4 regions of the Christensenella sp. MSJ-20 genome follow, and region 2 is predicted to be linked to each of the others. Evidence: riboswitches for the same ligand, from Rfam matches in the RefSeq annotation. Region 2 holds a riboswitch; each other region holds the start of a gene.
What was found. A riboswitch is a leader RNA that binds a small molecule or an ion and turns the genes downstream of it on or off. The one in region 2 is predicted to bind molybdenum cofactor.

Region 1 (7,514 bases), 370 kb from region 2:
ATCTTCTCCCTGCGCTATCCCGACTATGATCCCGATTCCCCCAATTATGGGGATACCGACAACTGGTTTACGCCTCATCCCCTGGAACGCAGCAATGAGGAGGCGTCCAGCAATATCCGGCTGAACATGATCGCCACTGGCTGGGATACCTTTAAGGAGAATCCCATTCTGGGGACCTCTCCCGGGGATTTGATCCGCTCGGTTTTGGATACGGCGGAGCGCCAGGGCCAGCCGGAGGACTCGCTGCAGGGCATCGAGGGCGGGCGGGTACACAACGCCTACCTGGATGTTTTGGTGAGCATGGGGCTTTTGGGATTGATCCCTATGATACTGTTTGCGGTTTACTCGGTGATCAAAGCCTACCAATGCACCTTTGCCTGCCGAAAGGACCGGCCCGCCTATGATCATAACACCTTTGTGGTGAGCGTGATCGGCGCTATGGCCACCTTCTTCTTCATGGAATCCGCCATGCTGTTTACCATGTCCTTCGCAGAGGCGTTTTTCTGGCTTTCCCTGGGGCATCTAGCCCAGCGGGCGAAATTTCAGGGGAAGCGGATCTCCCCTCAGGTTGACAAAAACGGCGTGTGCCATTTATAATGTAGAAAATGTATCCATGGATACCATAGGATGGGGAGTGATCCCCACATTCCGAGTCCCTCTCCCTACGGATGGTTTCTAGGGGAGCCGGGCCAATGGGTTTGGGTGGAAACGCCTTGGCCTCCCGCATTTGGAAAGGAATGAACACCGGCGGCTGATCGCCCTTGTTTGTGATGCAATCTAAAAGCGGGAATCCCCGCTTTTTTGTTTGTTTGGGGGGAAGGATACACCATGCTATCTCTCTCTGCGAAATTGAGATTCCCCTCCCTTTTTCGCAAGAATTGGATAGGGTAGGGCCGTCGCAAGACGGCCCTATCTTTTTTAAAAGGGAAGAGTATTCCAATTTTGAAAGACTACATAAGTAGCATAAATTTTCTTTGACGAGGATGGAGGCGCCTTTTATAATAGGAAATACAAAAAGCATGTGAACGATATCACAATAGGGACAGTTCGATTCCGAGTTGATTCGTCTAAGGGCCTGACGCCTAGGGGGAACCAACCGATGGGTGGGGTAGGAAACGCCCCCGCCTCCCGCTTTGGAAAGGAACGAATTTCGGCCGCGGCGGCGCGGTGGATTTTGTTTTACCCGGCGGGAGGAGAACTCCCGCCGTTTTCTTTTGTATCTATAGCTTTCGCTGGTGGAAGACTAGCGGAAAATAGAAATATGCCATAGGAGTGAAAACAGATGTTGCAGAATTTTGTACAGCAGATCGGAACGAAGTTCATCTTCGGCAAGGATGCTGAAAAGCAGGTGGGCACCGAGCTGAAAGCTTTGGGCGCCACCAAGGTTTTGATCCACCATGACAGCGGTCAATTCCTGTATGACAGCGGGCTGCTGGAGGCCGTAAAGGGGTACCTCACCGATGCTGGCCTTGCCTATGTGGAATTGGGCGGCGTACGGCCCAATCCCCGGCTGAGCAAGGTCCGCGAAGGCATCGAGCTGTGCCGCAAGGAGGGTGTGGACTTTATTCTGGCCATCGGCGGCGGCAGCGCCACCGATTCCGCCAAGGCCATCGCCCTGGGCACCGCCTATGACGGCGACGTGTGGGACTTCTATGCGCACACCGTCAGCATGGAGGACGCCATGAAGGTGCAGGCCCTTATGATCGGCTGCCTTCTGACCTATCCCGCTACCGGCACCGAGGTAAGCGGCGGCGGCGTGATCACCAATGACGAAACCCTGGAGAAGCGGCCCTATGGAAACCCCAACGGCAGCACCCGGAGCAGGGTTTCCTTCATGAACCCGGAGCTTTCCTACACCCTGCCTCCCTATCTGACCGCCTGTGGCGTGGTGGATATGTACTCCCATATCATGGAGAAATATTTTACCCCCGATACCGATTTCGGTATTATGGACCGTTTGGCCGAGGCCGGCATGCGGAACATCCTGGTGTATGGTCCCAAAGTGCTGGAGGAGCCCACCAACTACATGTATCGCGCGGAAATCATGTGGTCCGGCTGCGTAGGCGCGGACAACTCCCAGGGCCTGGGCCGCGAGCAGGATTGGGCGCATCACTACATCGGCCATGAGATCAGCGCTCTTTACGATACCGCTCACGGCGCTACCCTGACCATCATGTGTCCTGCCTGGATGAAGTATGTGTATAAGCACAATCTGCCCCGGTTCGTCCGGTACGCTGTGGAGGTGTTTGGCGTGGAGAACGATCCCAGCAATCCCGATTGGGTTGCTCAGGAGGGCATCCGCCTGACCACCGATTTCTTCCGCCGCATGGGTCTGCCCACCTCCTTCGCCGAGGCTGGCCTGCCCACCGACAAGTTTGATCACATCGCCAAGATGGCTCCCATCAGCCAGGGCGATGACCATATCGGCTCCCTGATGCCCCTTTATGAGAAGGAGTGCCGGGAGATCCTGGAGCTGGCCCGGTAACGGACCGGCGAGAGGCTTTTGCAAACAAGAGAACGGCATGGATTCCATGCCGTTCTTTTTTTGTTGAAAAGCGAGCTGGGTCTAGCAGGAGAACCATACCAAAGGTCTGAATCATGGGGGGCGGGCTGCGGCAGATAGGATCCTTTAGGAAAACTTAAGGGTTCCTTTAGATGTTGTGGCGACCACTCGTATATAATGAGATGGAACCATGGAATGGGAAGAAAACGGTGCAAAAGGAAACAATCCCTTGGTTTTTGCGTCCAATCCAAGAAAGAATGCCCAGAAACGGACGGATGCAAATTCATATGGTTTGTGTTAAGATATGTAGTAATTCAAATAAGCCAAACGATCCTCTCCGCCTGGACTGGGCGGGGAGCCATGAGCGGCTTCGGCGGATGAGCCGGGCCGCACAAGCGAAAGAGAGGCAAAAACAGAGATGTCCTTTTTAACGGCTTTGCGTGGCGTGATCAATACCATCAATGTGATCACCATGCTGATCCTGTTATACCAGTTGGTAATCGCGCTATTCTGTCTGAAGGACCGGCCCAAGCGGCAGAACCAGGTGGACCGCAATCATCGGTTTGCGGTGATCATCTCGGCCCGAAACGAGGAAAACGTCATTGGCCATTTGATCGCCAGCCTGATGCGGCAAAACTATCCTCGGGAATGCTTTGACGTGTATGTGGTGGCGGACAACTGCACCGACGCCACCGCCCAGACCTCCCGTGATGCTGGCGCCATCGTCTATGAGCGGTTTGACGAAGCCCATAAGGGCAAGGGCTTTGCGCTGAAGTGGATTTTTGACATCATCCTGGCCCAGCGGCCCGACGACTACGACGCCTTTTGTATCTTTGACGCCGATAACCTGGTGGATCCAAACTACCTGGCGGCCATGAACCGGCAGCTGTGCTGCGGACAAGACATGGCCCAGGGCTATCGGGATATCAAAAACCCGGGGGATACCTGGGTATCGGGCAGCTATGCCATCTACTTCTGGTGTCTATCCCGGTTCTATCTTCGGGCTCGGGATAACGCAGGGCTGTCCTGTTTGGCCAGCGGCACCGGATTTATGTTCCGTTCCGATTTAATCCGCCAAGAGGGCTGGAATACCTCGACCATCACTGAGGACAGCGAATTCTCCATTCAGCAAATTTTGAAGGGGAGGAAGATCGTCTTTGCGGAGGACGCCATCTTTTACGATGAGCAGCCCACCAAGTTTAAACAGTCCATGCGCCAGCGGTATCGCTGGGCGGTGGGGAACGTCCAATGTTTGATTCTTTACCTGCCCCAGATCTTTAAAAAGGGACGGACCAACAACGTGGGCCGTTTTGCGCTCACCGATCTGGTGATCTATCTCATCGCCATGCCGGGAACCGGTCTAGTGGTCATTAACCTGATTTTAACCCTCCTGATGGGGTGGATGGTGGACAGCAGCTGGGTGGAGATCCTGCTCCAGGCGGTGGTGCCCATCCTATGCAGCCTGGGGATTATGTTCATCCATGGGATCATCACCGTGCTGATGGAAAAGAAGGATCTGCGTACCGTGGTCAAGGGTCTGTTTGGATGGCCCATCTTCCTGTACACCTGGATGTACATCAACCTTTCCGCCATCTTATACCGGGATACCACCTGGAAGCCCATTGCCCATACCAAGAGCGTGAGCATCGAGAGCATGGCGGCCGAGAACCAGGGGGAGATCAAATAAGCTTGAAGGGGTCCTCAGCGCTGCGCGTCTATTGAGCGATTGGATCATGCCGACGGTTTGGGCGGAACGCTGTCGGCCAGAAGGCAGATCCTGGGATGGAATTGACGGGAAAGGCCGTATGCGATGGATAAAGGGCGGTTCCTATCCGCCTTTCTGCGGTATCTTGGTTTGAAAAGGATCCGTCATGGGCGGATGTATTGAAGTAACAAAGCAGGAAAAAAGTAGATCGGTCATACTTTTCAAAAGCTGTTGATCTATGTTATAAAATATGTTACCATACAATCGGTTGTAATCACACAACCGATTGTTTTATTTTCTGTTGTTTTGGATGCGTCTCGAGGGATGGTATTGTTTTGAGATGGTTCCTCCTTCGAGTAGAGAAGGAGGGATTTTTGTACAGAGGGGATTTGAAGCGATTTTATTATCATGGGATATATAATGGCGAAAAATGGAAGTATGATCCATATGGTATACATTTTTCACCAGATCAAGAAAATAAAAAAGAATGGCTATTTTTGGAATTTTCTTATACATAGGACGAAAATTAAGCGATGCAAAAATGCATGCTATATTGATATCATAAGTAAAATCTAAAACCAATGAGAAGGAGAGGAACATGAAGCAACGGATTTTTTCTGCACTTCTAGCCGTATGCCTGATCATGGTACTGCTGCCCGGCACGGCATTTGCTGCGGCGGCTGTTCCTTCGGGAAACGGCAACAACTTCTTTGCCAACGGCACGGCCATTACGATTGCTGACCAAAAGCCGGATGATGCGCAGGATGCTACCCTGGATGGCTTCACTGCCACGGGCACCGACGCCTACATCATCTGGGAGGAGAGCGGCGTTAAAAAGACCATCGGTGTGGACGGTACGAAGGTATCGGTTTACGGCGGAAGCGACGGCAGCGCCGCTCCTGTTACGGTATCTAGCACCAGCATCACCATGACCGGCGGCAAGATCCATAATCTTTTTGGCGGCAACCTGGGTATGAAGGACGCCGATGCGGCCCATACCTCCCGGGTTACCGGAAACGTGGACATCTCGGTTTCCGGCAGCGGCTTGGTGCGGAATCTGCTCCATGGCGGCGGAAATTATAACGATGCTGTGGACGGCACCGCTACCATCACCCTTACCGGTGTGGACTTTACCGTACCCGAGGGATATGACTGCTATGTCAACGGCGGCGTTTATGGAAACGGCAACGAGGGCATCCGGGATATCGATAACGGCACCATGACCACCAACGCGGTGGTGAAACGCGCCGTCATCAATGTAACCGATAGTAAGGTCTACTTGATCGCTGGCGGCGGTTCCGGCAGCACCAAGGTGGGCAGCGCTGAGGTGAACATTGCGGACAGCGCGGTGGATTACCTCTACCTGGGCGGCATCAACGGCGTAACCGAGCAGTCCGACCTGACGGTGACGGGCGCCTCCACCATCGGCAGCCTGGCGGGCACCAACCGTGGCTTTGTTGGGAATGCTACGGCTGATATCGGGGGCAGCACCACCATCGATAAGTGGGCAACCGGCGCGGCGGAAGGCTGCTTTAGCTCCGATTCTGGCTCCAAGGACGGCAGTGGCATTACCGGTTCCATTGCCTGGAACCTGGGCAGCGGCGTATCCGTTACCGAGGCAAAGCTTACCCCCAGCGTGATCAACGACAACGGCGATTATAACGCCGAGGTTGGCGGCATTACCATCAACAAGGAGGGGGATCCCGTCCAGCTGGAGGCTGCTGGGTTCTCTCCCAGGGGCGGAACCACCGTTATGGACTTCGGCGTTTCCTCCGATAAATCCCTTGCTTTGAGCGGCGCACAGGTTACCATCCCCGCCGACGTGAGCGTTTCCAACCAGGGCACCATTGCCGTTGGGGAGAACGCGGCTTTGAAGGCTCAGGCCGGCAGCACCCTGACCATCGGCGATGGCGCGACGTTGAGCGTGGAGAAGGGAGGCTCCCTGGATACCCAGGAGGCCACCGTGACCAACAATGGTAAGATCGATGTGCAGCCTGGCGGCAAAGTGGAGGATGATTCCCTTGCCGGAGACGTTACCTATTACATCACCGTGACTGCCGGTGAGGGCGGCAGCATCAGCCCCGCGCCCGACGCTGCGGGTACCGTACCGGCGGCCCTGGGCAGCAGTAAGGCCTTTACCGTTACCCCCAACGAGGGTTATAAGATCGCGGCGGTGAAGGTGGACGGCGTCAGCGTCACCTTGCGCGCGGATAACACCTATACCATCGAGGTGAAGTCCGCCGATCACAGCATCGAAGCGACCTTTGAGAAGGTGGCCGCGGCGGGAACCGAAGATCCCGATGTCGATGAATCTGATATTCCCCAGACGGGCGACGAGGGCAACCTGGCCCTGTGGACCAGCCTGCTGCTCCTGGGCGGCATGGCCGCTGTGGGGATGGTCTTCTTCCTGCGGAGGAAGGCCGTGCGGTAATCCTGAAAAATCCATATGAGAAAAACGGCTCCTGTTTGGAGCCGTTTTTATTTTGGGGCATGGAGCGGGAACCATTCCGGGCCGATACGGGGGAGTGGGGAAACGAAGGGGAAAGTCATATTATTTGGAATATCTTGATCTATACAAGAAATTATGTTACCGTATATGTGATAATCGATGTTATATATCTTGTGATTTGAGGCGGAATGGAGAAAGAGGGAGGAATTTCGATGCAAAGCAGGAGAGCGTATCGGCCGTTGGCCATCTTGTTCGCCTTTGTCCTCATGGCGGTTATGGCGCCGATGACGGTGTTTGCAGGGGGTGAGACGGTACAGATTACTTCGCAGCTGGGCATCACCCAGGATACCGATGACGCCACCTTGCAGGCGCAATCCAGCGGCGCTTTGACCATTGCTGCCAACGGGGATGGAACCCATACGGTGACGGTTCTCAAGGATATTTCCTCAAGCGCCCTTATCCAGTTTGGCGTATTTGATTACACCGGCCAGGGCGGCGAAGGAATCGGAGCGGATCAGCCCTATCTGATTCTGGATTTGAACGGCCATACCATTACCGGTACGAGCATTGTCATAGCAAACCTGGGGAACCTGATCATCCGGGATACCTCTGAGGGCAAGACGGGACGGATTGTTTTTGATAATCCCAGCGGATATCTTGTCGCGATCCAGAACGCGGGCTACAATCTGAAAATTGAGGGCGGTACCTTTGTGTGCAATGGAGCTGGCAGTGCTAGCTACAACGCCGTTGTCAGCACCACAGCGCCGAGCTCTCAGACGGTAATTGACGGAGGGACCTTTGATGGCGGAAACGGTCCGGCCATCAAGGGGTACGGCACCACTGTTATAAACGGAGGC
Region 2 (7,514 bases):
CGCTGGGGCTGGGCACCGGAGTAGCGCCGTCCAGGAAGATATCCCGGGTGAATTGATCCCGATCCACATTGCCGGATATGCCGGGAACCCGCCCGGTGCTGGTGTACTGCCAGCCTATCCAGGAGCGCCATTTGCCGTTGTCCCCCGGTTGGAATACCCCGTAATGGGCCACCCAAAGAGGATATTGCTGGGCTAGGCCGGGGCTTAAAATGGTGCGGGCGGTATAGGTGTTGGCGTACACCACGCCGGGTAGGCCGGATTCCTCTGTCATGACCTCCATAAAGGCCAGGGAGATGGCGTTGACCTCCTGGGCCGACAGGCCGTCGAAGGTTTCAAAGTCCATGGCCAGGCGGCAATCGGGAGAGGTTCCGGCAATGACCGACAAGAAGTAACGGGCCTGCCGCTGGGCCTCGGCTACGGTGGTGGCGGTGACGTTGTGGTAGAATCCTACCTTCAGGCCGGCGGCTTTGGCCCCCTCGTAGTTGCGCCGAAAGTAGGGATCTTGGTTGGTTCCATAGCTGGAACGGATATATACCACCTGGATGCCGCTGTCCCGAACCTGGTTGAAGTCGATGGCTCCCTGCCATTTGCTGACGTCGATCCCCTGATAGATGGTGGAATCGGAGGGCGGGAAGGCCAGGGCGGAAACGGTGGTCAAGCAGATACATAAAACCGCCAGGATGATGGCGGATAATTTTTTGAGTTTGTGTTTCATGGCTTCCTCCATGTTGGATTGGACCTTGGGTCCATTTCATACTATGAAAAAGCACCTTATGGGGTGAGCCATGGTTTGGTGCCGCCTAAAATAACGGCTGTTTCCTGCGCTTACGCCGACGCTGTAAACGCTTATACTTTGGATTCGTCAAGGGCTAAAAGAAAAACAGCGCCCACGGGGGCGCTGTTTGATCCGTGGCTGCGGGCTATCCCTGCAGTTCTTTTTCGATGCACAGAAGCCGGTTGTACTTTGCCACCCGGTCGGAGCGGCAGGGAGCGCCGGTTTTCATCTGTCCCGCGCCGGTGGCCACCGCCAAATCGGCGATGAAGGGGTCCTCGGTTTCCCCGGAGCGATGAGAGATCACCCGGCCGAATCCGGCATCCTGGGCCATCTGAATGGCGCTGAGGGTCTCCGTGAGGGTGCCGATCTGGTTGGGTTTCACCAGGATGGCGTTGGCAGCCCCTTCCCGGATGCCCCGGCCTAGGCGCTGCGTGTTGGTGACAAAGAGATCGTCCCCCACCAGCTGTACCCGGTCTCCAAGGGACTGGGTCAGGGCTGTCCAGCCTGCCCAGTCCTCCTCTCCCAAGCCGTCTTCGATGGAAGCGATGGGATAGCGGCGGCAAAGGGCCTCCCAATAGGCGATCAGCTCCTGGGCGGTATGGAAGGCGCCCCGCTTGGGAAGTCGATAGCCGGCGCCGTCCTGCCATTCGCTGGCGGCGGCATCCAGGGCTAGCTTCACCTGATCTCCGGGGCGATAGCCCGCCGCCTCGATGGCCAGAAGGATGATGTCGATGGCCGCCTCGTCGGAGGGCAGGTTGGGGGCAAATCCGCCCTCGTCGCCCACGCCGGAGGAAAGCCCCTTTTGGGCCAATAGCCTGCCCAGGGCGTGGTAGATTTCGCTGCACCACCGAAGGCCATCGGCAAAGCAGGAGGCGCCCGATGGCAGGATCATAAATTCCTGGATGTCCACGTTGTTCTGGGCGTGGGCTCCGCCGTTGAGAATGTTCATCATAGGCAGGGGGAGTTTATCTCCAAAAACGCCCCCAAGATACCGGTAGAGAGGCAGACGCAGGGCGTCCGCCGCTGCCCGGGCTACGGCTAGGGATACCGCCAGGATGCCATTGGCGCCCAGGCGGGATTTGTTGTCGGTGCCGTCCAGTTGGATCAGGGTTTGGTCGATGGACCGCTGGCAAAAGGGGTCCAGGCCTATAAGGGCGTTTGCGATGGGGCCATTGACGCCGTCCACCGCGCTTAAAACCCCCTTACCCCCGTATCTATTGGGATGCTTATCCCGCAGCTCATGGGCCTCGAAGGCCCCGGTGGAGGCACCCGAGGGGGCCATGGCCCAGCCCTGGCTGCCATCGGTGAGCCATACCTCCGCCCGGACGGTAGGGTTCCCTCGGGAATCCAGTACCTCCAGGCCTTGGATGCGTTCGATTTTAGGTGTGCGCATGGGTTTCTCCTTCCTTATATCAATTTCCACTTAAAGAGCAGGACGCCGGCGATCATCAGGCCCAGCCCCACATACTTGCTCCAGCCAAAGGCCACTTTCTCGGCGCCCATGAGCCCGAAGGCGTCGATAAGGGCCGCCACGAAAAGCTGGGCGATCAGGATCACGGAAATGGCGATGGTGGGGCTCAGGTTTTTGATGCCCACCATCACGGTGATGGTGATCACCAGGCCCAGCGCGCCGCCCAAAAGGTATAGCTTGTTGACGCTGCCTAGCTCCTTCCAGTTGCCGTTTCCCAGCACCAACATTGCGATGATGGACAGGACAAAGGCGGTGCCCTGGACGAAAGCGTTGGATTCATACAGCCCGATGCCCTCGCTGAGCCGGGTGTTCATAACACCTTGAATGCTCATGGCGGCTCCGGCTATGATGCTCATGATTACTCCTAACATGGAATCACCTCGGGTTTAGTATGGCTTTGATCCCCGCCTTCATACCAAAAATTGTGAAAATGCCCAAAACGCGAAAAGCCCCCATGACCGGGGCTTTTCATGGAAAACAGTTATTGCTCGCTGCGGTGCCCATCGTGGGTAGCGAAAAAGGAAAAACAGATCAGGGCAGCGATGCCCACGAGGGTATAGATGATCCGGCTGACGATGGCCGCCTGACCGCCGAAAATCCATGCCACAACGTCGAACTGAAAAATTCCGATTGCGCCCCAGTTCAGACCGCCGATGATCAGCAGGGCGAGGGCAAGTTTATTGAACATTGTGATTTCACTCCTTGATATAAAATGTGGTGCTGAAGATTCCGTTTACATTGTTTGCAGATGCCGCCATCCATATGCTGGGGAGTAAAGGAAAACAAAATGTTTTTTTCCAGTTTTAAGGGATGAGTTGCCCTGACCCTATGCAAAACGCTTTTACCATGGCATACTATCAATCGTAAGGCTGAAAGGAGCGGATCGAATGGAATCCATGGTGGTGTTTTACGCCTGTGATGATTTGACGGAAACCACGGCGTTTTACCGGGATCTACTGGGGTTGCCCGTTTGGCTTGACCAGCCCGGCTGCCGCATCTTTGACACAGGATACGGATACCTTGGCTTTGTGGAGCGGGAACGGACGGTGGAAGCATATCAATGCATCTCTTTTAATCTTAAGGATCGGGCGGCTGTGGATGCTCAGTACCAGCGGCTAAAGGATGTGCTTTCCTGCACGCAGCCTCAGCTTCACCAGCGTTTTCCCGTCTATTCCTTCTTCGTAAAGGATCCCAACGGCTACACGGTGGAATTTCAAAAAATTACTCAACCATAGAGACCCTGTATTGAGAATACCCTTGGCTGGATATCCTTTATCCAGCTTTTTTTGTTGACCCTTGACAACATATGGGTGGTTTGGGTTACACTGGGAAAGCAAAACTATACAACATAAGGAGGAATTTTAGCTTGTATAATTTCACCTATGACATCGGGACGGTAGTGCATTTTGGCAAGGGCCAGATTGAAAAGCTCCCAGAGGCTGTTTTGCAGTATGGCAAAAAAGCCCTGCTCTGCTACGGGGGAGGAAGCATCAAGAAAAACGGCATCTATGACGCCGTCACCCAAGGCTTTTCCCAGGCGGGCATCCAGTGGGTGGAGCTTTCCGGCATCGATCCCAACCCTCGGGTTACCTCGGTGGCCGAGGGAGCAAAGCTTTGCCGGGATAACGACGTAGAGGTGGTGGTGGCCGTAGGCGGCGGCAGCACCATCGACTGCGCCAAAGCCATCGCCTGCGCGACCTTCTACCAGGGAGACCCTTGGGATCTCATTACCCAGAAAGCGCCCATTACCAAGGCATTGCCGGTGCTGTCGGTGCTGACCCTGTCTGCTACCGGTTCCGAAATGGATTGCGGCGGGGTGATCAGCAATCTTGAGACCAACGATAAGATCGGCTTTGGGGCTCCCATACTGCGGCCCAAGGTATCCATTTTGGACCCCGAATACACCTTTAGCGTATCCAAGTACCAGACCGCAGCCGGCACAGCCGATATCATCTCCCACATTCTAGAGGTATACTTTAGCAGGGAGACCGATTTCTATCTCAATGACCGGCTGTGTGAAGCCCTTTTGAAAACCGCCATGCACTTTGGAAGGATCGCGGTGGAGGAGCCCCAGAACTATGTGGCCCGGGCCAACCTCATGTGGACTTCCTCCCTGGCCATCAACGATCTCATCAGCTATGGCAAGGGCTGTGCCTGGTCCTGCCATCCCATGGAGCATGAGCTATCCGCCTTCTTTGACATTACCCATGGCGTGGGACTGGCTATTCTGACGCCAGCCTGGATGGAGTACATTCTTTCAGACGTCACCGTGGACAAGTTTGTGGAGTATGGTGTTAACGTGTTTGACCTCCGCTCCGAAGGAAAAGACCGGTACGATGTTGCTCGGGAAGCGATCGATGCTACTCGCCAGGTGTTTGTGGAGATGGGTATTCCTACAAGGCTGTCGGAAGTGGGCATTGCCCGGGAGTCCCTTTCGGCCATGGCCCAGAAGGTGGATCTTCCCGACGCCTATGTTCCCCTGGGCCCCAGCGACGTGCTGAAGATCTATGAGATGTGCTTCTAAACGTAAAAAACAGCGGCGAGAGCCGCTGTTTTTTGATAGAAGCAGAATATTATAATCCGTACACTTTGCTTTGATCGGTCTCCCACCACATAACAAAGGAGCGGGTCTCCCGGCGGAAGGTAACGCTGCCGTCGGAATTCTGGGTGAGGAACCGGTCCAGATTGGCCCGGTATACGTCCATTTTGCCAGGGGCCACGGTGCCCAAGCTGACCATCTCGGCATAGGCCTCCTCTCGGCAGCTAAAATCCCGAGTGAAGCCATCGGTGAGGATACGGACGTTGGGGTCGTAGCCCATATCGTAGACCATGTTATAGGTGACGTTATAGCCAACCCGCCGGTCCATGGGGAAGGGACCGCGCCGTTCCTCCTCCTCGGAGCAGCCTACAAAGATATCATGAAGGATGTTGGGAATGCTGGGGGCATTGGCCCAGGCCATGATCACCGCGATGCGCCGGGCAAAGCTGCTGAGCTTGCGCAGGTTCTGAAGTCCTACCGAGCGGGACGCGATGACGATGTCATGCTGCTCCAGATCCCGTCCTAGTTCAGCCGTCTCCCAGTCCAATAAACGGGGAGTGAGGTTGGTGACCCCAGCGTCCTTGGCGTTTTGGATGCAGTGATTCAGCATTCGTTGTGCGGAATCCACCGAGGTAACGCTCTTGGCCCGCTGGGCCATGGGAACGGAAATGCGCCCGGGGCCGCACCCCACATCCAAGACGGTGTCGGTGGGGCGGGTTTCAAAGGCATCCAAAAATCCCACGGTATAGCTCTTTTCCATGGCGGCCATTTGCTTGTACATATCGGCCGCCCGGTCCCACATGTTGCCCTCCTCTTTTTGTTGGGGCGGGGCCATGGGAGGCCGGTTTAAGCGCTGCAATTCCTGCCAGTTGATAAGCGGCTGTTTCATTGGTGCGATCCCCTTTCATAAAAAACTAAAAAACGTCCTCTCCATCCAAAAGATGAAGAGGACGTGAGTTGCCGGTCGCTGCATCCATCTTTTCGGGGCGGAAGGCCGGCTCTTTTCAAAACCGACCCTTTGGCCCAGCTCCATATGGCGACAGGCCACTTAGGGGAATGGGCTCGAAGGATAGAAACGATTTCTCAATGGTGCTTGTACAGTATCATAGGGATTCCGGGATGTCAATCCGTCCAGCCTTTTGAAAGGGATCGTTCCGGCTGAAGTGTAGCCGTCTGCCGCTGCTTTTCATATCCTGTAGTGTGACAATTGGAGGTGGTATGTGTGACCATGCAAGCCATTGTGATCGGCGTACAGAGAAACCGTCTGCTTGTGCTGGATCTGGAAACGCGGCAGCGGGTAATCGTCCACACCCCCCATGCCCATCGGTTCCGCCAGGGCAATGTGGTTCGGATCCGATACAACGGTGTTATGACAAGAAGCATCCCGCCGCAGATCACTGCGATCAGCATTTTTGCGCTCCCATGGGGCGGCCCTTGGTGCAACGCCAATACCTGCCGGTAGCGCCCTCCTCAGGCGGGAAACAGATCCTCTTGAACCATTGGAATTCCCTCGGAAGCCGTCGGCTTTCGGGGGTTTTTCATGTGGGCTACCAGAGGTTGGGCGTGATGACCCGCTCCGCCTCGGGAACTCCGTTGTCCACCAATAGATTGCGAAGGTTGGTCAAAATGCCGCAGTAGGTTTCAAAGAGAAGATGGGCAAAGCCCTGCCGGTCGTCCTTCTCCAGACAGGAGAAGATCCGTACGGCCAGTTCATTGGGGGCGTCCGGAAAAGGGCTGTTCCGCCGGTAGAGATAAATGCCCCCGTAGAAGATATGGTCGATCTTTTGCAGGATGACCTTGAGCGGGTAGAGGGGGACGTTGTCCACCACGTGGCTGGTGAGATCGGCCAGCGAGATGCCCTGTGGCTGCGAAAACGCCTTTTGCAGGGATTGCCGGGTTCCGTCAAAGGCCGACAGGGCGATTGGGCGAACGATCAGGGCCATAAACTGAAGGGCGTTGAGGTGCAGCAACAGCCTGGAATGATTTGTATTTTTGATGCTGGCGGATAGATCCAAGGTTAGAACTTGGGTCCCCCGGCCGTTTTGCGTTTTAACAAATCCAAGGTTGTTTAGAATGGAGAGCGCCCTGCGGACGGTATGGACCGATACCCCGTATTCCTCTGCTAGAGCCCGCTCCGACGGCAGATAGGAGCGGTAAGCGTATGTGCCAAAATTGATCCTTTCCGCCAGATCCCGAGCAATTCGCTGATAGTGCTGATGGATGCCATAGCTGGTGTTCCACGAGAAATAGCGGCGGGGGTCCATGGGCTCCTGGGGGTACTGAACGGCAAGGTGCTGCATGCAGCACGCAACGGAATTGGCGATGGAATGATAATGCGCCCGAAAGCTGTTTTGAATGGCATAGGTGTTGCCGCTTCTCACCGCGTCCAGGATACGGTTAAATTCTTCCTTTTCCTTCTCCTGGGGAAAGAGTCCGGTTTCGGTAAGATATTCCGTTAAGAAGGAGGTTTCCCCATGTAGTTCTAAAGCGGAATGCACATCGCAGAAAAAGGGGTTTCCAGAGGATTTCAGAATATCATGAAAAAAGCGGGCGGGGATTTTCCAGCCGTTGGAGGTTAGGTTGGGGCGCCTTGCCCACCTAAGGATGTCGTCGTAATGATCCAGGTTGATGATATCGGTAAACTGGCAACTAAAGGTGAGGAGATCGGGCATTAGCGCCTCCATGGATCGATAGATCTCTAAGATAGCATCTCTTTGACCGGCGATTGT
Region 3 (7,514 bases), 930 kb from region 2:
AGAATGCCGCCGTTATGGAGGATTTGGTGGAGAAGGGAAAGGAAAGCGGCTCTGTGACCCCTGACGAGGTCATCGCCGCCGCTGGGGATACCCAACCCGCCAGCAAGGGGATCGAGGAGATCCTGGACAAGCTGGAGGCCAGCAGCATCCGCATTGCCCAGGAGACCGCGGAACCACCGGTAGAGGAGATCCTGGAGGAGGAAGAGGTTACCGAGGAGGAGCTGGCCAATTACATCCCGGAGGGAATCAACATCGACGACCCCGTCAAGATGTACTTAAAGGAGATTGGCAGGGTGCCCCTTTTGACCGCCGAGCAGGAGGTGTCCATCGCCAAGCGCATGGCGGAGGGGGATGAGGAGGCCAAGCAGGAGTTGACCGAAGCCAACCTCCGATTGGTGGTGTCCATCGCCAAACGGTATGTGGGCCGAGGAATGCTGTTTTTGGATCTGATCCAGGAAGGAAATCTGGGGCTCATTAAGGCGGTGGAGAAGTTCGATTATCAAAAGGGTTACAAATTTTCCACCTATGCCACCTGGTGGATTCGCCAGGCCATCACCCGGGCCATCGCGGACCAGGCCCGGACCATCCGCATTCCCGTTCACATGGTGGAGACCATCAACAAGCTGATACGGGTTACCCGGCAGCTTTTGCAGGAATACGGGCGGGATCCCATGCCCGACGAGATTGCGGCCGTCATGGGCATTCCGGAGGAGAAAGTTCGGGAGATCATTAAGATCGCCCAGGAGCCCGTCTCCTTGGAAACCCCTATCGGCGAGGAGGAGGACAGCCATCTGGGGGATTTTATTCCGGACGACGAGGCTTCGGTGCCCGAGGAATCCGCCGCCTTTACCCTTTTAAAGGAGCAGTTGGTGGAGGTACTGGATACCCTGACCCCCAGGGAGGAAAAGGTGCTGCGCCTGCGGTTTGGCCTGGACGACGGCCGGGCCCGAACCCTGGAGGAGGTTGGCAAGGAGTTCAACGTTACCCGGGAGCGCATCCGTCAGATCGAGGCCAAAGCCTTAAGAAAGCTTCGTCACCCCAGCCGCAGCAAGAAGCTGCGGGATTTTCTGGAGTAGGGCGCATCATTTAACGGTTGATTCAGGAGGAATTGTGGGATGAGAAGCGGGACAAAGCACCTGCGGATTGCCAGCGTGATCCAGATCCTTCTGGGGGCGGGATCCGCTGTCGCCACTTATTTTTTGATTGGCGCGGGGGATGTTACCGTTGCCGGCCTGGATCCTGAAAAGGCGCTGGGGATTCTAGTTTTGACCTATGGTGGACAAGCCTTTCAGGTGTTGGCGGGGTTGCTTGGGCTCTTGTTGTCCAAGAAAAAATCCCTTTTGACCGTGATCCTAGGCGTGTTGTTGTTTGTGCCACAGCTGATTGCCTTCCTCCATGTGAAAAATGATATCGCTTTGATTCTTGTGAATGCGGTTTTGCTGGCGGTCCCGTATTATTACCTGCATAACGCCTACAAGAATTTTAAGGAATAGGGCGAGAGATCAAAGATGACCGGATGGGGACAGGAGGGATACCGGCGGCTGCGTCCGCCGGTTTTATTATGACGGAGCGAATCGCTTGTATGCTGGCACTGGCATCCCCCTGCGATGTGCTGGCCGATGTGGGGTGCGATCATGGTCAGATTGGCCTTGGGTTCTTGAAAGAGGGCTTGTGTAAGAAAGCCTTGATGATCGACATCAGCGAGCCGTCCCTCAACAAGGCCCGGCGGTTGTTTCGCGAAGAGGGCTATGAGGACCAAGCCCATTTCCTGGTGGGGGATGGGTTGTTGCCTGCTGGGGAAGCGCAAGGGGTGGTCATTGCCGGGATGGGGGGAAAACTCATCGTCCGGTTGTTGGAGAACGCCTGGGCTCAGGCCCGAACAAAGGAATATCTGGTGCTGCAGCCCAACAACAGCATAGGGCTGGTACGGGGGTATCTAGCGGAGCACGGATTTGTGATTCGGGATGAGGCCCTTTGTTTTGAAAACGGACGGCATTATGCCATAATCCGGGCGGAGGCGGGAGAGAGCCCCCGTCTTTCGGCACTGGAACAGGAGCTGGGGCCGGTAAACCTTCAAAAAAGACCGTCGCTTTTGGCAAGCTACGCCCGGCATCGACTGAAGGTTCACGAGAGTATCCTATACACCATGGAGAGGGGAGAGATCCGGGGGGAAGCCTATGGATTCTCACAGGGGATGGTTCGGTCCATCCGGCACTATTTGGAGGAGGCAGAAGATGAAGGTATCTGAACTGGTGGAGATTGTGGACGGCATCGCGCCCTTTGCTCTTGCCATGGACTTTGACAATCCCGGCCTGATCCTGGGGGATCGGGAGGGGGAGGTGACCAGCGTGTTGGTTGCTCTGGACGCCACCCTTTCCGTGGTGGAGGAGGCCCGCCGGCTGGGGGCGGAGGTTATCGTGAGCCATCATCCGCTGTTATTTTCCCCCACAAAGCATATCCTGGAGCAGGAGGGGGATGGGGCCATCCTACGGCGTTTGATCGAAGGAGGAATTTCCCTCATCGCGGCGCATACCAACTTTGACGTGGCTCCCCGGGGGCTATGCTGGGAGCTGGCCTGCCGGATGGGCCTTCGGGATCCACAGGTGCTTATGGAAGACGGATACGGGCTGGTGGGGGATATCCCTCCTATGACGCTGTCCGTCCTTGCCCAGCATACCAAGGAGCGGTTGGACGCCACCTGCGTCAAATATGCGGGAGAGCCGGAGGGGATCATCCGCCGGCTGGCGGTGGCCTGTGGCAGCGGCCGCACCGCCTTTCCGTCGGCCTTGGCGGCGGGAGCTCAGGCCGTTATCACTGGAGAGGCCAGCTATGATTCTGCTCTGACCTTTGGGCGAATGGGCCTGTCCATCCTGGAGGCGGGGCACTTTGATACCGAGAAATGGTTTATGGATTCCATGGCCAGCCGTTTACAAAATGAGCTGGGTAGGCTACAATATAATGTGCGAATACACATTTCTAAGGTGAGTAAAGATGTTTATTCTGGAGCGGTATAGGCAAAGCCTATGGAGGCTCCTTTCTATATTGGGAGGCGATGCGAATGGGTAATGAAATTTATCAGGCGCTATGGGAATACCAGGCAGCCGACATCAATCTGAGCCGCTTTGAACGGAAGCTTCGGGAGTCCCAGACCCGGAAGAAGCTTTTGGCCATGCGGAATTATCTGCTGGAGCAGCAGAAAAAGATAAAGCAGCTGGAGGAGGATCTCTTAAAGGGGCAGCGGAATGCCGCCTCTATTCAAGAGGATATTCGGAAGGCCATGGAGGAATTTGCCATGCTGGATCAGGACCTCACCGACCTGGGGGACGATGAGGATCTGGAGGAACTTCGCCGGATTTCCAGGGAAATGGACGCCCTCAGCAAACAGTTAAACGGGCTGAATAAGGAGCTCAATGACATCAGCAAGCTGGCCTATGGGGCGGAAGGGGTCCTAAAGGACGCCTATGTGAAGATGCAGAAGGCCAAGACCGATTTTGACGCGCTCAAGGCCCTCCATGACAAGGAACTGGACGAGGCCAAGGGAGAGCTTAACGCCCTGCAGGCTGCTGTGGCGGAAAAGGAGAAATTTATCACCGATCCCGCGCTTTTGGCGGAGTATAAGAAGATCAAGAAAAACCGGCTGAACCCGTTGGCCAAGGTCAACGAGGATCGATGCAGCGGCTGCAATATGACCATTCCCAGCTTGACCCTTCGGAAGATCAAGGAGGGGGAGGGGATCATCGAGTGCGAGAGCTGCGGCAGGATTCTCTTCATGGAATAGGTATGACGCGAGTAGGCTGAATGACCGCGAGCGTTTGCTCGAGGAAAGTCCGAGCACCATAGGGCAGGATGCCGGATAACGTCCGGTGAAGGCGACTTCAAGGAAAGTGCAACAGAGAGATACCGCGAATCCCGTTTGGGACGCAAGGGTGGAAAGGTGAGGTAAGAGCTCACCAGCGGCCTGGCGACTTGTCCGCTATGTAAACCCCATCCGGTGCAAGGTTGATAGGGAGCAATTGTGGCGGCCCGTCACGCTCCGGGTAACTGCTTGAGCCCCGCGGTGACGCAGGGCCTAGATAGATGGTCATTCACGACAGAACTCGGCTTATAGGCTTGCTCGCTTCATGGAGGCCCGCTTATGCGGGCCTCTTTTTCTAATTTGAACGGAATAGGCTGGGGCTTACGCGTGTCGGATTCTCTATGCCAGAATATGGAGGGACTCTATATTGTTCTGGGATGAAAGACGCTCTTTTGAGCGGATTGACCGGGATGCAGGAAGTTGGAATTGTGATGGATGCGTCTGAGGTTTTCACGGAGAGAAGAAACTTCGATCCAGGGGAATCGCCTCGTGAAAAGCTAAAATGGACGTTTTAGGGTATGGATGAAAGAAACTCCACAATGGTTTGGTTCAGCCGTTTTGCGAACACGGGCGGGATGCTGTGGGACGCTCTTTTTTATATCTGATAGGTGCAGTGCTGTTTCGGCAGATCATTCATACGGCCGATGATATTACATTGCTGTCTATTTTGTAGAGACCGGAACCGCTTGATATTGGGTTCTAAAATGGACGGCATTTTCTTGGGGATTTTCAGAAGCCATGGGCTGATTAGGACGGCATCTCTGAGCAAGGACTGGTATTTGGAAAGAGGACACGGATCTCCGTCATTGAAATAATCCAATGGGGCAAAAGCCCTATGCGATAAGGAAATACAAAAATTAGATAATTTTTGTATTGATTAAATCGATTGCTGAAAATATCGTGGGATTGGTTGACAAAAAACCGAGGGGGATGCTATGATAAGAGCAAATTAAATACTGCTCTGAACTGAACGCCTAAGAACCTCGCGTTTATGGCCAAAAGTCGTTAGGGTATAGGGGGAAACACCTATGCCTCCCGGTGTGGAAAAGAGTGCGAGAAACCCAAGTAGGGGTTTATTGGCTTTACACATCGTAAAGCCTTTTTTGTTCGGCGCGGTACTGAGATTGGATATATGCATCTGCGTATATTATATTCCGTTGTAAGGGGCATGCGAGGACCGTGTATGGTGGACATGGTCCTTTCCCTTTTTTGGGGAATCATGTTACTATACTGGCATACTCTCTACTATGGCAGAGGCATTTTTTGATGGAGTGAAACAAATGGAACAGTTTTGGGAATCCCTCAATGGGTGGTTTGAGGGCGGCGCCCTGCAAGCATTGATCGACACCCTGCTCATCGCCCTCTTGGCGGTGATCTGTCTATGGATCAGCCGGCGGATTTTCCGGGGGATTCAAAAGCGTATGGGATCCCGCCGCACCAACCTGCGTTTTTTGCAGTCCATCGTTCGGACGCTGATCATCCTCTTTGCCCTTCTGGGCATCCTATACCAGATCAAGCCCCTTAGGGGATTCCTGACCTCCCTTTTGGCCGGGTCCGGCGTGGTGGCGGTCTTTATTGGCCTTGCGTCCCAGCAGAGCCTCAGCAACTTCGTCAGCGGGCTTTTGATCTCCACCGCGAAGCCCTTTGCGGAAGGGGATCGGGTGAAGCTGCGGGATATTGGGGTAACGGCCATTGCCGAGAGCGTGACCATCCTGTACAGCAAATTCAGAACCTTTGACAATTCCCTGATCGTAGTGCCCAACAGCGTTTTGGATAAGATGGTCATCGAGAACACCGATGTGGTGGGGGACCGATTCTGCAACTTCTTTGACATTGCCATATCGGGCCAATCCGATTTGCTGCTGGCCATGGAAACCGTAAGGGACATCGCGGAGCGCCATCCCCTCTGTCTGGATCAGCGGACGGAGGAAGAACTGGCCGAGGGCAAGCCCAAGGTGCCGGTCCGGCTGGTGGATATCGATGGAAACGCCCTGAAGCTTCGGGCCTCCATTTGGACGGAAAGCCCAGCCTTGGGCTATACTGCTCTTTGTGAGATCCGCCGGGATGTGAAACTGGCCTTTGACCGGGCGGGTATCCAGTTGCCCCGGCAGTATGTGGTGGTATCCCAGGAGCCTGTGGAAGATTCCTCCAAAATGTGATAGGATAAGGGCAGTGAAAATCGGAATGAAACCGTAAGGGAGTGGAGCTTGTGAATACCTATGTTATCAAAAAGATTCCCGCTGGAGCGAACGTCCCCTGGGAGGATATCCCCCAGGCGGATATTACCAACTATTCCCCCAATGAGAAGGAATATTATCCCAAGGCCTATGCCAAGGTGTGCCATGATGGGGAACGGTTTTATGTAAAATTCCATGCCGAGGAGCCCGCTATCCTGGGTACCCTGCGGAATTACAACGATCCCGTATCGGAGAACAGCTGCGTGGAGTTTTTCTTGAACCCCTATCCCGATGTTCGGGAGGACTACATGAATTTTGAAACCAACGTCTTGGGGGCACTGCTCCTGGGCTTTGGGTACATCAAGCCCCGGGGGCGTTTGTGGCATATCCTGCCGGAGGAGTTCCATATCCAAAGCACGGTGGCGGATCCTGCGGATTACAATGGGGAGTATTGGGAGCTGACCTATGAGATTCCATTTGCCATCTTGAACCAGGTATACGGCTGTACCGGCTTGGGCTCTGGCAGCAGGATCAAGGGGAATTTCTTTACGGTGTGCGCCCAGGGCGACCTGCGCCACGCAGGGACCTGGAACCCCACGCCCGGCTTCCACGAGCGTTCGGGCTTTGGGGATTTGATTTTAGAGTAGTTACAGGATTCTGAAATTGAAACGGAGGGGATTTCCCCTCCGTTTCCTATATTTGCCTATTGTCAACCCTCTGAAAAAAGGATAATCTTGGATTATCCAGAGGGGATTTTATCTGAATATTAGGGAACGATTCCACCGAACTGCAATCTGTGGGCGCCGCAGTTCTCCGGCGTTAAATCATTTTAAAGGGGTTGTTGTGATGGAATTTAAGAAAAAGCTGCTGCTGATCAACGTCCAGGAACTGCTGTTCTACGCGGGGATGGTTTCCCTTTCGTTTATCGCGGTGATCCTGGGGGAGACGGGAATGGACGGCACCGCTGTGGGCGCCGCCATGAGCGGGATCTCCGTGGTTTCCATGTTGACGCCTCCGCTGTTTGGCATGCTGGCAGATAAGATCGGCGTACGGAAAACCTTTTGTATCGCGTTGACCGGCGCGTCCATCGTTTGGTTTTTTGTCCCCCTTTCGGTGGGCGTAAAGCTGGGGACCCTTCCCCTTACGGTGGTTCTGCTGCTATCCGGCACCTTCTTCCGGGCATCCCATGAATCCCTGATGGATAGCTGGCTGATGAAGATCCAGGACAGCGAGCCTTCCTTTAACTATTCCAACACCAGAAAATACGGTTCTTTGGGATACGCCGCCATGGCGGCGCTATCCACTCCTTTGGCGGCCTTGCTGGGCACCGGCGCGGTGTTCTGGTTGATGCCGCTGTTTTTGATTCCCATTCTGTTTCTAGCCAGCCGGATTGGGGATCCCGGCCCCGCGGTGGGGAAAACAGCTCCCTCAAAAGCCAAGGGGGAAAAATTGCAACTGGGGCGTCTGTTCCACAGCTACGA
Region 4 (7,514 bases), 800 kb from region 2:
ATCATATGATCAAGCGTATCCAGAATGGACGGAGTGAGCTTCCATGTATTTTCAATATGGAGAAAAGGAAATCGCATATCTGAAACAAAAGGATCCCAAACTTGGGGACGTCATAGACCAAGTCGGCATGGTAAAGCGCGCGGTTGATCCCGATTTGTTTTCCTCCGTCGTTCATCACATTGTAGGCCAGCAGATCTCCACCAAGGCACAGGCCACGATCTGGAAACGGGTACAGGATGACCGCGGCATCGTCCAGGCCGATACGATTCTGGATGCTGGCGTTACGCATTTGCAGTCCCTCGGCATGTCCTTTCGGAAAGCCCAATATATCGTCGATTTTGCGGAAAGGGTCAAAAGCGGAGCCTTCGATCTAACGGGCATCTATCACAAATCCGATGAAGAAGCCATTCAAGACCTGATGAGTTTACGCGGGATAGGCCTTTGGACCGCCGAAATGATTCTGCTCTTTTGTATGCAGCGTCCCAACGTATTGAGCTATGGCGACCTGGCGATTCATCGTGGCATCAGAATGGTATACCATCATCGACAAGTCAGCCGCAGCCTATTCGAAAAGTATCGGCGTAGATTCAGCCCCTACTGCAGCGTCGCAAGCCTTTATCTTTGGGCGGTGGCCGGCGGTGCGATCCCCAACATGAAGGACTACGCCCCGAAAGCGGCAAAAACGGGGAAATCATCTTCCTCGCTTTCTCCTCTTTAACTGTCTCCGTTCCCCCTGTCCCGCCCTTGCTTTGCGGGGGCGTTTCCAACATCCAGAGGGGCTTCATGTTAATGGGATGCGCAAGGGAAAATCATCCCCCTCTTTCCCAACAGGAACCGACCGTTCCCGTCCCTTCTCCCAAATAAGGCCGCCCGCCAGGGCATCCATCCCGGCGGGCGGTCTGCGCATCACGAATCCTACTTCAAAATATCCTCTCCAACGGTCTCTGTCCTGGGAAGGAAATGGAACGCCGCGAAGTCGGACGCCAGGAATTGCGCTGCAAACTCCTTGGCGGCGTCTTTGAACTTTGCGGTTTCCGGAATGGTAAGCGCATGAACGATGGGAGCGCCGTAAACGGTATTCTCGTCATCCACCGCAAAGCTCACCTTGGCATACTCCTCCTTCAGATCCTGGCTGGAAAGATCGATGCTCTCGGGAAGCTCCGCAAAGTCACCCCCGCGAGCCTTCGCCCCGGAATAGTAAGTAAACATATAGTCGGCCTCAGGCATCAGTTTCCCCTTCGCGGGGTCGTGTTCCATCCCCAGATGACCGGGATGGCTCATCAACTGATGGGCCAACCCCTTCTTTAGCCGATCGGCCAGCAGGATGGTCATAATGGCCCGGTAACCGCTGGGATCGCCATAGGGGTTGGTATGGCTGAAAGTACTGCTGGGATCCAATAACCGCTCCATCCAGTTTTCGCTGTTAATCCCCTTGCCCGCAATGACCATCTTGTTTCCGGCAAACACCTTGTATCCCCTGGCATACTTGGGCATCAGCATGGACTCAATATTGGTATCGTCGGCTAAGATCAGCACATCGCACCGTTCCCCCGCCAAAACCTGCCGGATCAAGTCCACCGATCCGCCGGGATGCATCTCTGCCTGGAGCTCCGGATGCTTTAAATTCCACCGCTGGATGGCCTCCTTTGTCACGCCGATTGCCACGCCGGCGGTAAACACCTGCAGGGTCTTGTCCGTCTCCTGGAACATATCCCGAGCGTCGCGGATCAAAAACAGCTCATGGCGTACATCGCAGACCTTCTGCGCTAGGATGCCCAGGAAGTTACGCAGCATGATGCCCTGGGCATGGGCATGCTGCTCCCCATAAAAGGCCGTCATCATGCCCTCGGTAAACTCCAGCATCTCCAGATCATAATCGATGGGCGTAGGCTTGTGCATAGGCCCCCCTGGCCGGCGCTTTAGCCCCTCAAACATTCTGGAATAGGTGGGGATCTCCGCCATCAACATGCCTGGTTCCCCAAACTTAGGCATATCGTATTTGAACTTTCTGGGTACGATCCCCTGATCCGGCGTAGCGCGAAGGGCCATTTTAAAGGTTCCCTCCGGCATGGGCGGCATGGGCTCCCCCGCTTTGCGCATAACGATCTTCGGCTGCATCGCTTCCAGGAGAGCGATGAGCTCCTCATCGGGGATATCCTGAAACAGGGTGGTGGTCTTGAGTTCCTTTAAATACGCTCTGTAATTCTCCATAAGTTCTCCCCTCTTGCTAGCATACGACGCAAATATTCCGTTTGGCGTCCTCATCGTATACGGTCTTGATATTCAATCCATACAATGTGGAAAGGGTCTCCTTCTGCAGCGTTTCCTTTGCCAATCCAACGCTGAGCAGCCCTTCCCGGTTTAAAATGGCCACTTTTCCGTCCAGGAGGATGGCGTGATCGGGATTATGGGTGGTCATGATAAGGGCAAAGCCCTTGTCAGCAAGCTTTTTGATCATCTGCATTACCCGATACTGGTTGCCATAGTCCAGGTGGGCGGTCGGCTCATCCAGCAGGATCAGCTGGGGCTGCTGGGCGATCACCCGGGCTATGGTCACCTGCTGCCGTTCTCCACCAGAGATCTCCGTATAGGCTTTGTTGCTTAAATGGCTGATTCCCATCCGTTCCAAAGCCTCGTCGGCAATACGGTAGTCCTCCTTTTTGGGCTTGGCAAAGGCGCCGATGTAGGGCGTCCGCCCCATAACGGTAAACTCTCTAACGGTATAGGCATAAGCCGGGGTGTGGATCTGGGGCACATACCCGATCACCTTGGCCACATCTCGCATATGCATTTCCGTCATGGGCTTGTTATGTAGGAGAATCTCTCCGCTCTGCGGCCGATACAGATTGGCAATGCAGTTCAATAGCGTGGATTTTCCCGCGCCGTTGGTCCCCAGGATGGACAGCACCTCCCCCTTGGACAGGCCAAAGCTGACATCGTGGAAGATAGTGCGGCTGTTATAGTAACGGTAACTCAAATTTTTTACTTCTAAAATCATCTTAAGTTCCTACTCTGCTTGATCAAAATCATGATAAAGAAAGGCGCTCCTATGATGCCCGTCAAAATGCCAATCCGAAGCTCCGCCGCCGTCAGGGTTCGGCATAAAAGATCGATGAGCACCATAAACGCCGCGCCCAGCAGGAGGGCGATGGGCAGCATCTTTTTATTGTCCGCTCCCACAATCATCCTGGAGGTATGGGGAATCACCAATCCTACCCAGCCGATGGTTCCCGAAAGGCATACGCAGCTGGCGGTGATCAGGGTGCTGCATAGGATAAAGATTCCATTGACCGCCTGAATGTTGATCCCAAGGGATCGGGCTTCATTCTCTCCCAAGGAAAGCACGTTGAGCCGATAGCGCATCAGGAGAATCGCCGCTACGGGAACAAGAATGGTCGGAAGCACGGGCAGCATGTCCGAAAAGGTCACGGTAGCAAAGGAACCCATGGTCCAGTAGGTGATCTCCGCCAGCTGGGTATCGGTATCCGCCACAAACTTGAGAATGCTCATCACCGAGGACATCAGGCTGCTTACCACGATCCCGGAAAGAATCAAAACGGTGGTGGATTGGTTTCGCATCAGCCTGGGGATCATCACGGTAATGGCCACCGCTAAAATACCTCCCATAAAGGCGCTGCCCTGAATTAAAACGCTCCCCCCTCCCAAAAGGATGGCGGCAGCGGCGCCCACGCAAGCGCCGGAGGACACCCCCAATAGGTCGGGCGAGCACATGGGATTTTTGAAGATGCTCTGGTAGGCCGCACCGGAAAGGGCCAGTGCAGATCCAACCAACATGGCCGCCACGGTCCGAGGCAGCCGAAATTCAAAGACCACCGCGCTTGCCATATCCGGCCAAGTTTGCTGGATGGGAAATAGCCGGGAAAGCAGAATCTTTATGGTATCAAAAAAACCGATGCCATAGCGCCCTATGGAAAGCGACGCCACAAAAACCAGCCCCAGAACCGCCGCCACACCCCAAATAACCACCCGGTACCGGCGCTCTGAGATATTAAGAGACTTTTTGTCAAGAGCCTCCCCGTTTTCGGGAAGGCTCTTAACACTTTTCACTTTCAATCGTTTCATTGCTTATTGAACAGGAATTTCAGCGGTACCATCGGGCTTCAAGCCGTCCAGCATATAGCCGGCCTCTTCCGCGGTCAGCTCTTTGCCGTTGTACTGCTTATAGAACTCGATGATGCGCTTCACCATATACTCCCGGTCAATACCGTTTTCTGCGGCAATCTCCGGCTGGATGGCCATCAGCGCGTATTCAATCTGCAGGTTGCTCTCCAGGCCAAAGCGATCCCAGTTAAAGCAAGCATAGGGATTGGTGTATACGCGGTTGTTCTTTACGGCCTTCAGATCCTTCCAGCCATCGGTGTTCTTGAGCTGGTCAACCAGCACATGCTGGTAGGCGCCGCCCACGATGATCACGTCGGGATCCAGCTGGAAGATCTGCTCCGCGGTCACCTCGGTAGAATCCAGATTCAGCGCTTTGGCGGCATAGATGCCCCCGTTGGACTCCACCCAATCCTGCATGATGGAGTTCTGGGCCATGGTGGTCACAAGGCTTTCTCCCTGGCCGGCGATGTAATAGACCACGGGTTTCTCATCCTCGGGGATATCCTTGGTAAGCTCCCGGGATTTCGCCAGCTTGGTCTCCACCTCTTCGCACCAGGTCGCCAGCTTTTTCTCATAGTCTCCGCCCAATACCTTGCCCAGAATGGTGTAGGCTTCAATCATACTCTCATAGTCGCTGAAGTTGATATTGATGGCGGGTATGCCGGCCTTGCGGATCTGCTCGGCAAACCCATCCTTGGCCGTGCTGGGATGGATGATAACCAAGTCAGGCTCCAGGTTGATGAGCTCCTCCACAGAGGGGGTGGTGCCGCCCAGAGCGGGGATGTTTACGGATTCCGGATAGAAGTACTGGGTCCAGGCGCTCATAGTGCCGGTGCTGTTAACGGCAAGGCCCTTTACCAGATCGCCAGCGCCCATCACAAAGAACGAGGAAGTTCCGGCGGGCCACAGGTTGATGATGCTCTTAACCTCACCCTCGATGGTCACGGAATCCCCGCTCATGTCGGTTACCGTAACGGAACGGTCATCCGGGGTCTCGTTGCTGTTGGTCTGTGCGCTGCCGCACCCTGCAAACAGGGTAAGGGCCAGGCACATGGTCAGGAACAGTGCAAGAGTTCTTTTCATGATTCTCCTCCTCATCGTAAAAAAATCCGCCCTTCTGTTAAGAAAGACGGATGCTTTATCATTGCATGTAGGTTTGAAAGCGGAGCTCAAGCCCATCACAGCGCAAACACCATCTTCTTTTCATACTGGAAGGCTGCTTCGTTTCCAAAGAAACCCTTTGCCTTTAAGGCCGGCCAACACCCCATAGAACCCCTTAGGCGTGATGGCTCGAAGATAAGACGCTTATTCACTTGTTTATTGGACTTAATTCGTGTGTATTCTTATATATTCTCCAATAATTGTCAAGTTTTTGCAGGATGCTTTTTTTGCTTTTTATCACAGGCTGGGTGCATGCGGTTTTGGTGTAAGTCAACAAAAAATCGTTTAAAAGTCCCACATAGAGCCAATCGAAAGGCATGATCAACTTACAAAAAACATGAAATATACGAATAGCGCAGGCCAGCTTTGAAAAAAGGCTTTCAACAAACATGGCTTTCAGAATACAAAAAAGTTCGCAAACCACCTATGGGTTTGCAAATTTTTTCAGCGCCTGGCTGCTGACAGAATTTTACGATATGGAGATTCTCTAACGGATACAAAAATACCGCAATCCACCCAAGTAAATTGCGGTATTGGATGCGGCAACCTGCCGCTGGCGTACCCGAAAGGATTCGAACCTTCGGCCTTTAGAGTCGGAGATCAACGCTCATCAGTTTTTAAGACACCCCCAAAATGCTGAAAATGCCCTTAAATAAAGGCTTTTGGCCATTTTCTTGGGATTCCATTATTTCTATAAAAGACGGCTTTTTCCACTGTTTTTTGGTGAGATTGTAGTCAAAATTGTAGTCAAATTTGACTACAATTTTTTGTTTCGCCAGTCTGTCAACAATATATTTAGAGCAACGCCTATTTTTAAACGTTCCAAGTAGAATTTAATTTTTTCATCATTGGTTTTCATATAATTGAACCTATTGATTCGACCAATATATTTTTCTGGCAAGTCTTGATTTCCTTCTATAAATGATTCAAAGGCTAGTTTTTCTTCCTCCGAGTAATAAATAAGAATCACCTCTTTAAGACGCTCAAACGCAGAGTGTTCATCACCATTTTGTGGCTCATATAGAAAAGATAATATCTTATAAAGTTTACTACCAAGAATATAGTATTCATAACTATATTTCGGACATATCTCATACCCCTTATGACAGACAAATCCCTGATCAGGTATTGGTATCCTCAGTCGGCCAGAATCCAAAATAATCAACCCATAAGATTCTAATATTATATTTTGATATTTGATATTTAAAACTTCAAATGATGTCTGTGAGTTTACCATTGCGTATGAATAATACATTGGTTCATCTCTAGCTTCATCGTTTTTACTTTGTATTTGAATAGTATACTCAGGGCGGTAAATATTATAAAAACCCTCGTTTTGTTCTATCCATTCAAACTTATTATTCATACGATCATAGATAAATTCCAATGGTGGCTTAGTGAGTCCAAATCGCTTGCGCCACAAATCCTCTATCTCTCCAATATCCGCATTTCCATTATCAGGAGTATTTTTATCGCCCACACGTGTATAAATGCATCCGCCCCGCATTGTGCCATAATTCTTTTTTAAATATATAGGCGTGCGTTCTACATTAAAAATAATCAGCACATCTAGCACTTGTCCATCTAACACAATAGTCTTTACTTCTATTTTGGGTGAGACATCACCCGCAAACGTAAGATTAGAAATTGCATCAAGTATCTCAGCTTGTTTGATCCGCTTCTTTTGCATCCCTAAAATCTGTAAAGAATCAGAAATGCCAAAAATAATATAACAATTTTCATCGTGAACTGTATTGGCAAAACAAATTATATCTTTTAGAAGGTCAACCATATTGTCATGCCATTCCAGTTTGAAATCCCAGCAATCGCCCTCTTTGCCCGTTTTAAGAAAATAGCGTACTATTTCTTCAGTTGAATAATATTGAAACCTTGATATTAGAATACACCCCCTATTTATTTTTTGTGCGATAATTGTATTATAATGAGTAACATAATTCTAAATCTATAAAAACTATGATACAGTAAATTTGATAATTAATCTCTAAAAACATAAGGATCGGTGCTATGACTCTTAAAGAACAAGCCAAAGAATTTGAAAGAAATTTTACGGAGATTATTGAAAGATCGGTAAGGGATTTGTCATCAATATTTGACGATCTATATTTCAAAAGAGATGGGCGTAATATTCTGGATACTATTAAAAAAGCCGAATCTTTATTATACAAAGAATACAATATCCCAACACAAATTCAGATCCACTATGACATTGC

Region 1: another riboswitch for molybdenum cofactor. It lies ahead of KP626_RS00220 (iron-containing alcohol dehydrogenase); the one in region 2 lies ahead of KP626_RS07995 (class I SAM-dependent methyltransferase).
Region 3: another riboswitch for molybdenum cofactor. It lies ahead of KP626_RS03155 (mechanosensitive ion channel family protein); the one in region 2 lies ahead of KP626_RS07995 (class I SAM-dependent methyltransferase).
Region 4: another riboswitch for molybdenum cofactor. It lies ahead of KP626_RS03960 (ABC transporter substrate-binding protein); the one in region 2 lies ahead of KP626_RS07995 (class I SAM-dependent methyltransferase).

Annotation. Positions count from the first base shown of each region.
Region 1 is NZ_CP076563.1:50,883-58,396, forward strand. It holds gene KP626_RS00215 (O-antigen ligase family protein) at 1-597, shown strand, start outside; molybdenum cofactor riboswitch at 635-754, shown strand; molybdenum cofactor riboswitch at 1,052-1,144, shown strand; gene KP626_RS00220 (iron-containing alcohol dehydrogenase) at 1,283-2,485, shown strand; gene KP626_RS00225 (glycosyltransferase family 2 protein) at 2,922-4,190, shown strand; gene KP626_RS00230 (hypothetical protein) at 4,807-6,639, shown strand; gene KP626_RS00235 (hypothetical protein) at 6,870-7,514, shown strand, end outside.
Region 2 is NZ_CP076563.1:1,564,061-1,571,574, forward strand. It holds gene KP626_RS07965 (LysM peptidoglycan-binding domain-containing protein) at 1-715, opposite strand, end outside; gene eno (phosphopyruvate hydratase) at 921-2,168, opposite strand; gene KP626_RS07975 (DMT family transporter) at 2,183-2,617, opposite strand; gene KP626_RS07980 (DUF378 domain-containing protein) at 2,728-2,934, opposite strand; gene KP626_RS07985 (VOC family protein) at 3,134-3,481, shown strand; gene KP626_RS07990 (iron-containing alcohol dehydrogenase) at 3,613-4,770, shown strand; gene KP626_RS07995 (class I SAM-dependent methyltransferase) at 4,820-5,674, opposite strand; molybdenum cofactor riboswitch at 5,745-5,865, opposite strand; gene KP626_RS08000 (hypothetical protein) at 6,008-6,247, shown strand; gene KP626_RS08005 (GntR family transcriptional regulator) at 6,333-7,514, opposite strand, start outside.
Region 3 is NZ_CP076563.1:610,541-618,054, reverse strand. It holds gene rpoD (RNA polymerase sigma factor RpoD) at 15-1,076, shown strand; gene KP626_RS03180 (hypothetical protein) at 1,116-1,493, shown strand; gene KP626_RS03175 (tRNA (adenine(22)-N(1))-methyltransferase) at 1,583-2,248, shown strand; gene KP626_RS03170 (Nif3-like dinuclear metal center hexameric protein) at 2,235-3,014, shown strand; gene KP626_RS03165 (zinc ribbon domain-containing protein) at 3,059-3,778, shown strand; RNA gene rnpB (RNase P RNA component class A) at 3,787-4,121, shown strand; molybdenum cofactor riboswitch at 4,804-4,923, shown strand; gene KP626_RS03155 (mechanosensitive ion channel family protein) at 5,137-6,015, shown strand; gene KP626_RS03150 (carbohydrate-binding family 9-like protein) at 6,066-6,680, shown strand; gene KP626_RS03145 (MFS transporter) at 6,880-7,514, shown strand, end outside.
Region 4 is NZ_CP076563.1:768,793-776,306, forward strand. It holds gene KP626_RS03940 (DNA-3-methyladenine glycosylase family protein) at 44-718, shown strand; gene KP626_RS03945 (substrate-binding domain-containing protein) at 916-2,211, opposite strand; gene KP626_RS03950 (ABC transporter ATP-binding protein) at 2,228-2,977, opposite strand; gene KP626_RS03955 (FecCD family ABC transporter permease) at 2,995-4,068, opposite strand; gene KP626_RS03960 (ABC transporter substrate-binding protein) at 4,087-5,205, opposite strand; molybdenum cofactor riboswitch at 5,303-5,430, opposite strand; gene KP626_RS03965 (helix-turn-helix domain-containing protein) at 6,041-7,075, opposite strand; gene KP626_RS03970 (LA2681 family HEPN domain-containing protein) at 7,309-7,514, shown strand, end outside.